2 regions of the Variovorax sp. LG9.2 genome follow, and region 1 is predicted to be linked to the other one. Evidence: riboswitches for the same ligand, from Rfam matches in the RefSeq annotation. Region 1 holds a riboswitch; the other holds the start of a gene.
What was found. Region 1 has a riboswitch for glycine ahead of QN413_RS22060 (D-amino acid dehydrogenase). Riboswitches for the same ligand answer to the same signal wherever they lie in the genome.
Positions count from the first base shown of each region.

Region 1 (4,313 bases):
TGCCGCCGCTCTAGCCTCGATGGTCCCCATCGGTCGGGGTACAAAATGCCGCACGCATGACCCCCTCCATCCAGTTCCGCCGCCAGCTCATCGTCGCCATCCTGCTCGGTGCCGCGGTCGTCGGTGCCTTCATCCGGCATTACGCCGAACCGGGTGCGCTGCGCAACGTCGGCACTCTGATGATGTTGATCTGGGTGCCGATCGTCGGCAACATCGTCGGCTGGCTCATCGGCAGGATCAAGCGCAAGCCGCAGACCACGGTCGCCGGTACGCTGCCGCCGACTTTCGTTGCCGGCAGTGCGTTCAAGCCGCAGGCGCTGGTCGACATCACCTTGCGTCCGGCCAGCGTGCCGGTGGAAGACAAGGCCATCGCCGAGGGCGAGCATCACTGCGCCTTCGTCGTCGACAACCAGGCTTTCTCGGCGCGCTGGCTGCTGCCGCAAGGAGCGGCGGTGCTGCGACGCGGGCAGTCGCGCGCAGTGCAGGTCGAGTTCCTGGCGCCAGCCGTGGCACTGCCACTGTTCACCGCAGACACCCGCTTCCGGATGCTGGTCGGTCAGTCGTTCATCGGCGACGGCCGTGTGGTGGGACTGATCACGCCTTCGTGAAGGCGAAGTCCACTTCGGGCGTCAGGCCGCTGACGATGCGAGCGATCGATTTGCCGGAGCCGCAGGCATGCGTCCAGCCCAGCGTGCCGTGGCCGGTGTTGAGGAAAAAGTTCGGCAGCTTGGTCTTGCCGATCAGTGGCACGTTGCTCGGCGTAGCCGGGCGCAAGCCGGTCCAGAACTGCGCTTGCGTCGCATCGCCGGCGCCGGGGAACAGGTCTTCGACGCGCTTCACGATGGCTTCGCAACGCACGCGGTTCAGGTCGCGGTCGTAGCCGTTGAGTTCGGCGGTGCCGGCGATGCGCAGGCGGTCGCCGCGGCCGTCTTCGGCGGTGTAGCGCGAGAACACGAGCTTGAATTCGTCGTCGGTCAACGAGACCTGATGCGCCTTCGATGCGTCTTTCACCGGCATCGTCACCGAGTAGCCTTTGGCCGGATAGATAGGCAGTCGTATGCCGAGCGGTTTGGCGTAGATCGGGCTGAGCGAGCCCATCGCCAGCACATACGAATCGGCCTGCAACTTCTGGAACCGGCCTTCGATATCGGTCGCTTCGACATGTTCGATCTTGCCGCCGGCTTGGCGGATCGCGGTCACCGTGTGGCTCATCAGAAACTTGACGCCGGCCACTTCGCAGAGCTTGACCAGTTCGCGTGCGAAGCGGTTGGCATCGCCCGATTCGTCTTCGGCCGTGTAGGTGGCGCCGGCCAGGCGTGACCGCACATGCGCCAGCGCAGGCTCGATCCTGATGGCCTCGTCGGCCGAGATCACCAGACGCTCGCAACCGAGGGCGCGCATCTGTTCGCTCGGCTTCAACGCGCCGTCGAACTCTTTTTCGTCGGTGTAGAAATGCAGGATGCCCTGTGTGCGCTCGTCGTAGGCGATGCCGGCGTCGCGCCGCAGCGCCTGCAGCATGCTGCGGCTGTAGGTTCCGAGCCGAACGATCTGCTCGATGTTGTGCCGCGTGCGCGCCGGCGTGCATTCGCGCAGGAACTCCAGGCCCCATAGCCATTGGCGCATGTCGGCACGAATGCGAAAGAGCAGTGGCGCATCTTCCTTGCCTAGCCACTGCAGCACCTTGAGCGGTGCGCTCGGGTTGGCCCAGGGTTCGGCATGGCTGACCGAGATCTGGCCGCCGTTGGCGAAGCTGGTTTCTGCGGCCGGTGTGGCTTGCCGGTCGATCACGGTCACTTCGTGGCCGAGCTGTTGGAGGTAGTAGGCAGAGGTGACGCCGAGCAAGCCGGCGCCGAGAACGATCACGCGCATGGGAGGACCTTTTGAAAGTATTTCAATGGCCGCTCCCCCTGTCCTTGGTACCTGAGAGATTCGTGCTGCAAGAGAGGCTTGCGGCAGTTGCTCCTTCGGTGCGTCACTTGGCGTGACGGCTCTCCAGACGGCTTTTCAAAAGGTGCAGTACACAACCGGCGTGCGGTTTACCTGAGCGTTCATGGGAGTTTGCGCCTTCGGTGGGCCGTTCTGACGAACGCCCGCTCTCCTGCAGTGCAACGAGTTTAACCATGCGTGGTCACAAATTGCTGACAATTTGAGACACTGCACTCCCTTTTGACGTTCCGCCGATTCCTGCCTTTCCTCCACCGCTGCCATCGCCTCTGTCATCACCCCGCCGCTCGTGTCTCCTTCTCTTCCTTGCCAGGTCCAATGGGCCGATGAAACCCTGCAGTTGCTTCCTGAGCGCGCCATCTGGTGGCCCACCGGGCAAGTTCTCTTTGTCGCCGACTTGCATCTCGGCAAGGCCGCAACGTACCGCGCGCTCGGTCAGCCGGTGCCGGGCGGCACCACGCTCGAAAACCTCGCGCGACTCGACGCGCTGATTGAACGTCACGCGCCTAGGCGCATCGTTTTTCTCGGCGACTTCCTGCATGCCGCGCAGGCGCGCAGCGTGCTCACCACGCTGCAGGTCTGGCGCGACGGTCATGCAGATATCGACATGACGCTGGTGCGCGGCAACCACGACCGCCGCGCGGGCGATCCGCCGGCGTCGCTGCGCATCGACGTGGTCGACGAGCCCTGGCTCATCGGCCCGTTCGCCTGCTGCCACCATCCGCAAACGCACCCGACGCACTTCGTTCTGGCGGGCCATCTGCATCCGGCGTGCAAGCTGTACGGGCGCGGTAGGGACAGCTTGCGCATGCCGTGCTTCGTCAGCGAGGCGCGCCAGGCCATCCTGCCGGCGTTCGGCGAGTTCACTGGCGGCTGGCTGGTGGAGGCGGCACCGGGTCGACGCTTTCACGGTGTCGGCGGTGCGGCGGTGTGGGCGTTACCCGTGGCCACCCTGTCCAACATGGCGGGGCAGGTTGCCCACGCTTCGATCACTTCTCGAGGTTTCGCCAAATGAACAATTCCGTGGTGAAGCCCGATCTTCGCGAGCGCGCCGCACGCCTGCTGATGCTCGCGGCGCCATTGGCCCAGCTCGAACTCGAAGACGCGCTCATCGTCATCGATGCGATGGAGCCGGCTTTCGTGCGTGCCGGCTTGATCCTGATGGAACAGGACGAGGCCGACGACACCGACTACATGGCGCTGGTGCTCGAAGGCGAGGTGCGTGCCGAAAGCGGGACCGGCGTGACCGGTGAAGAGATCGTGGTGTCGGTGATCGGCCCGGGCAGCCTGATCGGCGAGATGGGCTTGCTCGACGGCGCGCCGCGTTCAGCCACCTGCACCGCGTTGACCGACCTCAAGCTCGCGACGTTGTCGCGCGAGGCTCTGATGTCATTGATCGACGGCCATCCCACGGTGGCAGCACGCCTGCTACTGGCCATCTCGAAAGGCCTTTCGGACCGGCTGCGTGACAGCAACCGGCGCTTGCGTTTGCTGATGCAGGTAACGCGGGCGGTTCAGCTGGAGCTGAACGCGGCGCATTCGATCAACATGAAGTTGCTGGTACCGGCCGTGGCGGCGGTGGCGGCGGTGGCGGCATCGACGAGGCCAACCGAGGGCGCTTGATTCGCTGCGGGTGCCAGGCGGCTCGCTTGCCCCGATCACTTGCCCAAATAGTGCCGTACCTTCTCGGTGGAGACGCCGGCTGCAGCCACGGCCGACCTAAGCTTGGCTTCGGTCACGCTGAAGGTCTGCGTCCAATAGCGCAGCTCGTGCGCCTCGTTCACGTTGATGCGGCTGCGGTCTTGCGGGCCGCGATTGCTGAGGTTGTCTGCCATGGCTTTCTCCTGGAAAGCTAGGACATTGAGCCTGCCGCGCTATGTGGCGCAGCAGACATAGCGGACTTTTCGTGCAGGACCAGTCCGAGGCGGCGAGCTGTCGCGCGTTAAAGCACGACCGGTGCGTCCGGCAGCTCGTTGCGATTGGCCACGCCGTCGTCGAGCGGAAAGTGTTCGACCAGCAGCGCCGACACTTCCCCCAGCGCTTGGGTGAGCCCGTCTTCGAAGCGGCCCTCGCGAAACGCGGCGCCCATGCGTTGGGCCATCGCCGCCCAATCGTCGGCGCTCACATGGGCGTCGATACCGCGATCGGCCACGATCTCGATGGCGTGTTCTGCCAGCAGCAGATAGATCAGGACGCCGTTGTTGTGCTCGGTGTCCCATGTGCGCAGCTTGCCGAAGAGCATGACGGCACGTTGCCGCGCCGGTGCGCTGCGCCACAGGTACGACAGCGGCAGCCCGGCCTCGACGCAGATGCGGATCTCGCCGCTGTGGCGGCGTTCGCTGGCAGCCACGCGTTGCGTGAGCCGCTCG
Region 1 is NZ_JASJXB010000030.1:250-4,562, reverse strand. Features, by position in the region: gene QN413_RS22070 (ligase-associated DNA damage response DEXH box helicase) at 1-14, shown strand, start outside; gene QN413_RS22065 (hypothetical protein) at 57-608, shown strand; gene QN413_RS22060 (D-amino acid dehydrogenase) at 595-1,869, opposite strand; glycine riboswitch at 1,898-2,006, opposite strand; glycine riboswitch at 2,019-2,111, opposite strand; gene pdeM (ligase-associated DNA damage response endonuclease PdeM) at 2,234-2,959, shown strand; gene QN413_RS22050 (cyclic nucleotide-binding domain-containing protein) at 2,956-3,567, shown strand; gene QN413_RS22045 (DUF3606 domain-containing protein) at 3,603-3,779, opposite strand; gene QN413_RS22040 (TPM domain-containing protein) at 3,887-4,313, opposite strand, start outside.

Region 2 (4,313 bases), on a different contig from region 1:
TGCGCGATGCGCGTGAGCCCGGCCGGGCCGTGATAGACCGCGTACATGCTGGCGATGACGGCCGGCAGCACTTGCGCCGTGCAGATGTTCGACGTCGCCTTCTCGCGGCGGATGTGCTGCTCGCGCGTTTGCAGAGAGAGCCGGTAGGCAGTCTGACCATGCGCATCGATGCTCACGCCGACCAGACGGCCCGGCAGCGAGCGCTTGAACGAATCCCGACATGCCAGGTAAGCAGCGTGCGGGCCGCCGTTGCACATCGGCATGCCGAAGCGTTGCGTGGTGCCGCAGACGATGTCGGCGTCCCACTCGCCGGGAGGCGCCAGCAACGTGAGCGCCAGCAGGTCGGCTGCGACGCAGAAGGCTGCGCCCTTGGCATGCGCGAGGCCGGCCAGCGGACGCAGGTCGTGCACTTGCCCTGTCGTTCCTGGGTATTGCGCCAGCGCCCCGAAGAAATCACCGCTGGTCATCATGTGCGGCAGCGTGTCGGAAGCGGTGCTGACCTTGATCTCGATGCCCAGCGGCGCGGCGCGCGTGCGCAGCACTTCGATGGTTTGCGGATGGCAGTCGCCCGCCACCAGAAACACGTCGCTCTTGCTCTTGACGCTGCGCTTGGCCAGCGTCATCGCTTCGGCCGCGGCGGTGGCTTCGTCCAGCATCGACGCATTGGCGATCGCCATGCCGGTGAGGTCGCACACCATCGTCTGGAAGTTGAGCAAGGCCTCCATGCGACCCTGCGAAATCTCGGCCTGGTAGGGCGTGTAGGCCGTGTACCAGGCGGGGTTTTCGAGGATGTTGCGCAGGATCACGCCGGGTGTGTAGGTGCCGTAGTAGCCCTGCCCGATGAAGTTGCGCGCGACCTTGTTCTTCGCCGCGATCGCCTTGAGTTCGGCCAATGCGCCGGCTTCGCTGATCGGCGGCGGAAGATCCATCGGCTTGCTTCGACGGATCGATGGCGGCACGATGCCGTCGATCAGTTCCTTGCGCGTGGCCGAGCCGATGACGGGCAGCATGCGCGCCTCGTCGGCCGCTTCGATGCCGATGTGGCGCGCGATGAATTCATCTGCGTTTTCGAGTTCACGAAACGAAGGCAGGGAAGGCAAGGAGGGCAGTGCAGACATCGGCATGGTGCGTGATCAGGCTTCGCTGGAAAACTTGTCGTAGGTGGGTGCGTCCATCAGCGCATCGAGCTGCAGCGCATCGGCGAGCTTCACCCTGAAGAACCAGCCGGCGCCGAGCGGGTCGCTGTTGGCCAGCGATGGGTCGGCGCGCAAAGCCTCGTTCACTTCAGTGACCTCGCCCGACAGCGGCATGAAGACGTCGGCCGCGGCCTTGACCGACTCGACCACGCCGGCGACTTCGCCCTGCGCAAAGGTCTTGCCGACTTCAGGCAGGTCGACGAAGACGACATCGCCCAGTGCGTCCTGCGCGTGGACCGTGATGCCGACGGTGACCGAAGCGCCTGCCTCGGCGGCATCGACCCACTCGTGGTCTTTGGTGTATTTGACTGTCATCTGAAAACTCCTTGGGAAAAAAATTCAGCCTCTGAAATAGTGCGTCGGAACGAAAGGCAGCGTGGTCACTTCCATCGGGACCGGCTTGCCGCGCACGATCGCCTGAATGCGCGTACCGGGCTCGGCATAAGCCAACGCGACATAAGCCATCGCGATCGGCCGTTCGGCGGTCGGGCCAGGCAGGCCGCTGGTGACCTGGCCGATGGCCAGTCCGCCCTCGAACGATTCGAGCAGCGTGCCGTCGCGCACCGGGATGCGCTCCAGCGCGACCAGGCCGACGCGCTTGCGCTTGAGCGTCGCGTGATCGGTATGACCTGCGCCGCCGGTCGAGGCAGTGAGCTGTGCCAACACCTTGTCTGCGCCCGGAAAACCGCCTTCGCGCGTACCTCCGGCGCGTCGCACTTTCTGGATCGCCCAGTTGAGCGCGGCTTCGACGGGCGTCGTCGTGCTGTCGATGTCGCTGCCGTACAGGCACAGCCCGGCTTCGAGCCGCAGCGAGTTGCGCGCGCCCAGGCCGATGGGTTGGACTTCGGGTTGTGCCAGCAGCAGTCGCGCAAGCGCTTCGGCATCGCGCGCGGCCATCGAGATCTCGAAACCGTCTTCGCCGGTGTAGCCACTGCGCGTGACGAAGACCGGGATCTTTGGACCGTCGCCGTGGTTGATCAACACCGCACCGCCGGTCATGAAAACGAACTTTTCGATGCCTGGACACAGGCGCGCCATCGTGGCCGCAGCCTGCGGCCCCTGCAACGCGAGCAAAGCATGGTCGGGCAACGGCTGGACCTCGCATCGGCTGCCGATCTTGCGCTGGATGTGCGCCAGGTCGGCCACCTTGCAGGCGCCGTTCACGATGACGAAGATCGAGTCCTGTCCTTCGTTGAAGAACATCAGGTCGTCGAGGATGCCGCCTTCGTCGTTCAGCAGCAGGCCGTAGCGCTGCTTGCCCGGCGCGAGGCCGATGACGTCGACCGGCATCAGCGTTTCAAAAGCTGCCGCCGCATCGGGCCCGACCAGCCGCAGCTGGCCCATGTGTGAGATGTCGAACAGGCCCGCGGCGTTGCGCGTGTGCTTGTGTTCGGCGATCAGGCCAGCCGGGTATTGCACCGGCATCGAGTAGCCGGCGAACGGCACCATGCGGGCGCCGAGTTCGACGTGCAGGTCGTGGAGCGGGGTTTTCTGCAGCGCGTCGGCCATGGCGATTTCCAGCAACAAAAAGGGGCGGTCGAATGCCATGACGCAAGCCATGGGCCACCCCTGCTGTCCGCTTTACCTGAGAGATTCACCCCACGATCGGGGTTTGCTCCTTCGGTGGACCGGTGCATGTCGACATCTCAATCGAGTCGACGCGGGCCGGTCTCTCTCCAGCAAGGAAACGCCCGATTTCGCGGGCGCTGTGTCAGTCCTTTTGCCTGAGCGTTTGGAGGGTTCCTGCGCCTTCGGCGGTCCCGTCGTGCGGGGCGCTCTCCTGACCCGGGCCAGTGTAGTGGATGAACCGGCGGCAGATGTTTCTTTGTGCTCAGGGCCCGCCACCCGGGTTGGGTATGCCAGCAAGCGCACCCGTGACTGCACCACTCCATATGGCCGGACAAAACGCATTGGCCGTACCGACCTTGTCGCCCAGTGCATCCAGGCCGCTGCCCAGCAACTGGTTCGCCCACTCGGTGCTGTTGTTGCGCACGAAGGCAAACACATTGGTCATCGCATCGCCCGGTGCTTCCAGCACGTTGTTACCCAGATTGTTGTTCCACTGCGGATCCCATTGCAGATCGATGCTGCGATCGCTTTTAGGGCCGAAGGCATAGAACGGATGCCAGTAGATCGGCGACTCCATGCCGACGACGCCTTCGGCAGTCAGCGGAATCTTGCCTTGGTCGAGGTAGAACGCGTCCAGCTGAGTGAGCCGGAAGTCGCCTGCGGGTGCGGTGGCGCCATCGGGTGACAGCACCTTGAAGTAAGCCTCGGCGACGAACTGGTAGCCCTGCAACGCTTTCACGATCAGGCGATTCGCAATAGGGATACCGAGCCGATAACCGTAGTGCACGCGCAAGTGCAGCACGCTCGCTTCGCCCAGCGTCTCGTTCGAAATAGCGCCACGCAGTTCGCCGTCGGGCGGCGTCGGGTCGTTGATGCCGGCGCCGGTCGACAGCGCCTTCGCCTTGTAGTCGTAGGGCAAGGGCTTTCGGTAGCGCATCGTGTCGTTCGGGATCTGCACCACCCAGCGGTTCTCGCCGAAGTTCTCGACGAACGACCAGTCGATAAAGGCATGTTGCGTCGGGTTCAGGTACTCGATGCAAGCCGATTCGATCAGGTCCTTGTTGGTGTCGACCCAGCCTTTGACGAGACCGCCAGGGCTGGCTTCGCGCACATTGAGCGGCATCATTCCCTTGACCAGTCCTTGCCAGACGCTGCCGCGCGTCAGTACGTTGGTGGTGGTCTCCAGTGCCGCGCTGTTCACCGCGCCCCAGCCCGTCGCATTGGGCATGCGCATGATGAAGGGCAGTGGCATGCCGTTGTTGAGCGAGCCGGCCCGCGCGGCCTCGTGCGCTGCGTATTCCAGCGTCAGCCGCGTTCGGTAGATCAGGCCGAACTGCACGAGGCACATCACGAACAGGATGAGCACGGGCAGTGCGATCAGCGTCTCGGTCATCGAGATGCCGTGCTGGCGGCTTCGGCCGCTGGGCCGGTGGGCGGGTCGCGCGGTCATGCGGGTTCCTTTTCGGTTTGCCATCCGTGCAAGCTCGTACCGACGAAGAGTCCGAGTGCGCGCGCCTGGCCTGCCGCCAGTTCGAGCACGCTCGCAGC
Region 2 is NZ_JASJXB010000014.1:28,119-32,431, forward strand. Features, by position in the region: gene gcvP (aminomethyl-transferring glycine dehydrogenase) at 1-1,118, opposite strand, end outside; gene gcvH (glycine cleavage system protein GcvH) at 1,134-1,511, opposite strand; gene gcvT (glycine cleavage system aminomethyltransferase GcvT) at 1,536-2,744, opposite strand; glycine riboswitch at 2,759-2,886, opposite strand; glycine riboswitch at 2,903-2,989, opposite strand; gene QN413_RS15520 (TadE family protein) at 3,028-4,215, opposite strand; gene QN413_RS15525 (DUF192 domain-containing protein) at 4,212-4,313, opposite strand, start outside.
Region 2: it holds a riboswitch for glycine, as region 1 does, so the genes downstream of both, gcvT (glycine cleavage system aminomethyltransferase GcvT) here and QN413_RS22060 (D-amino acid dehydrogenase) in region 1, are expected to answer to the same signal.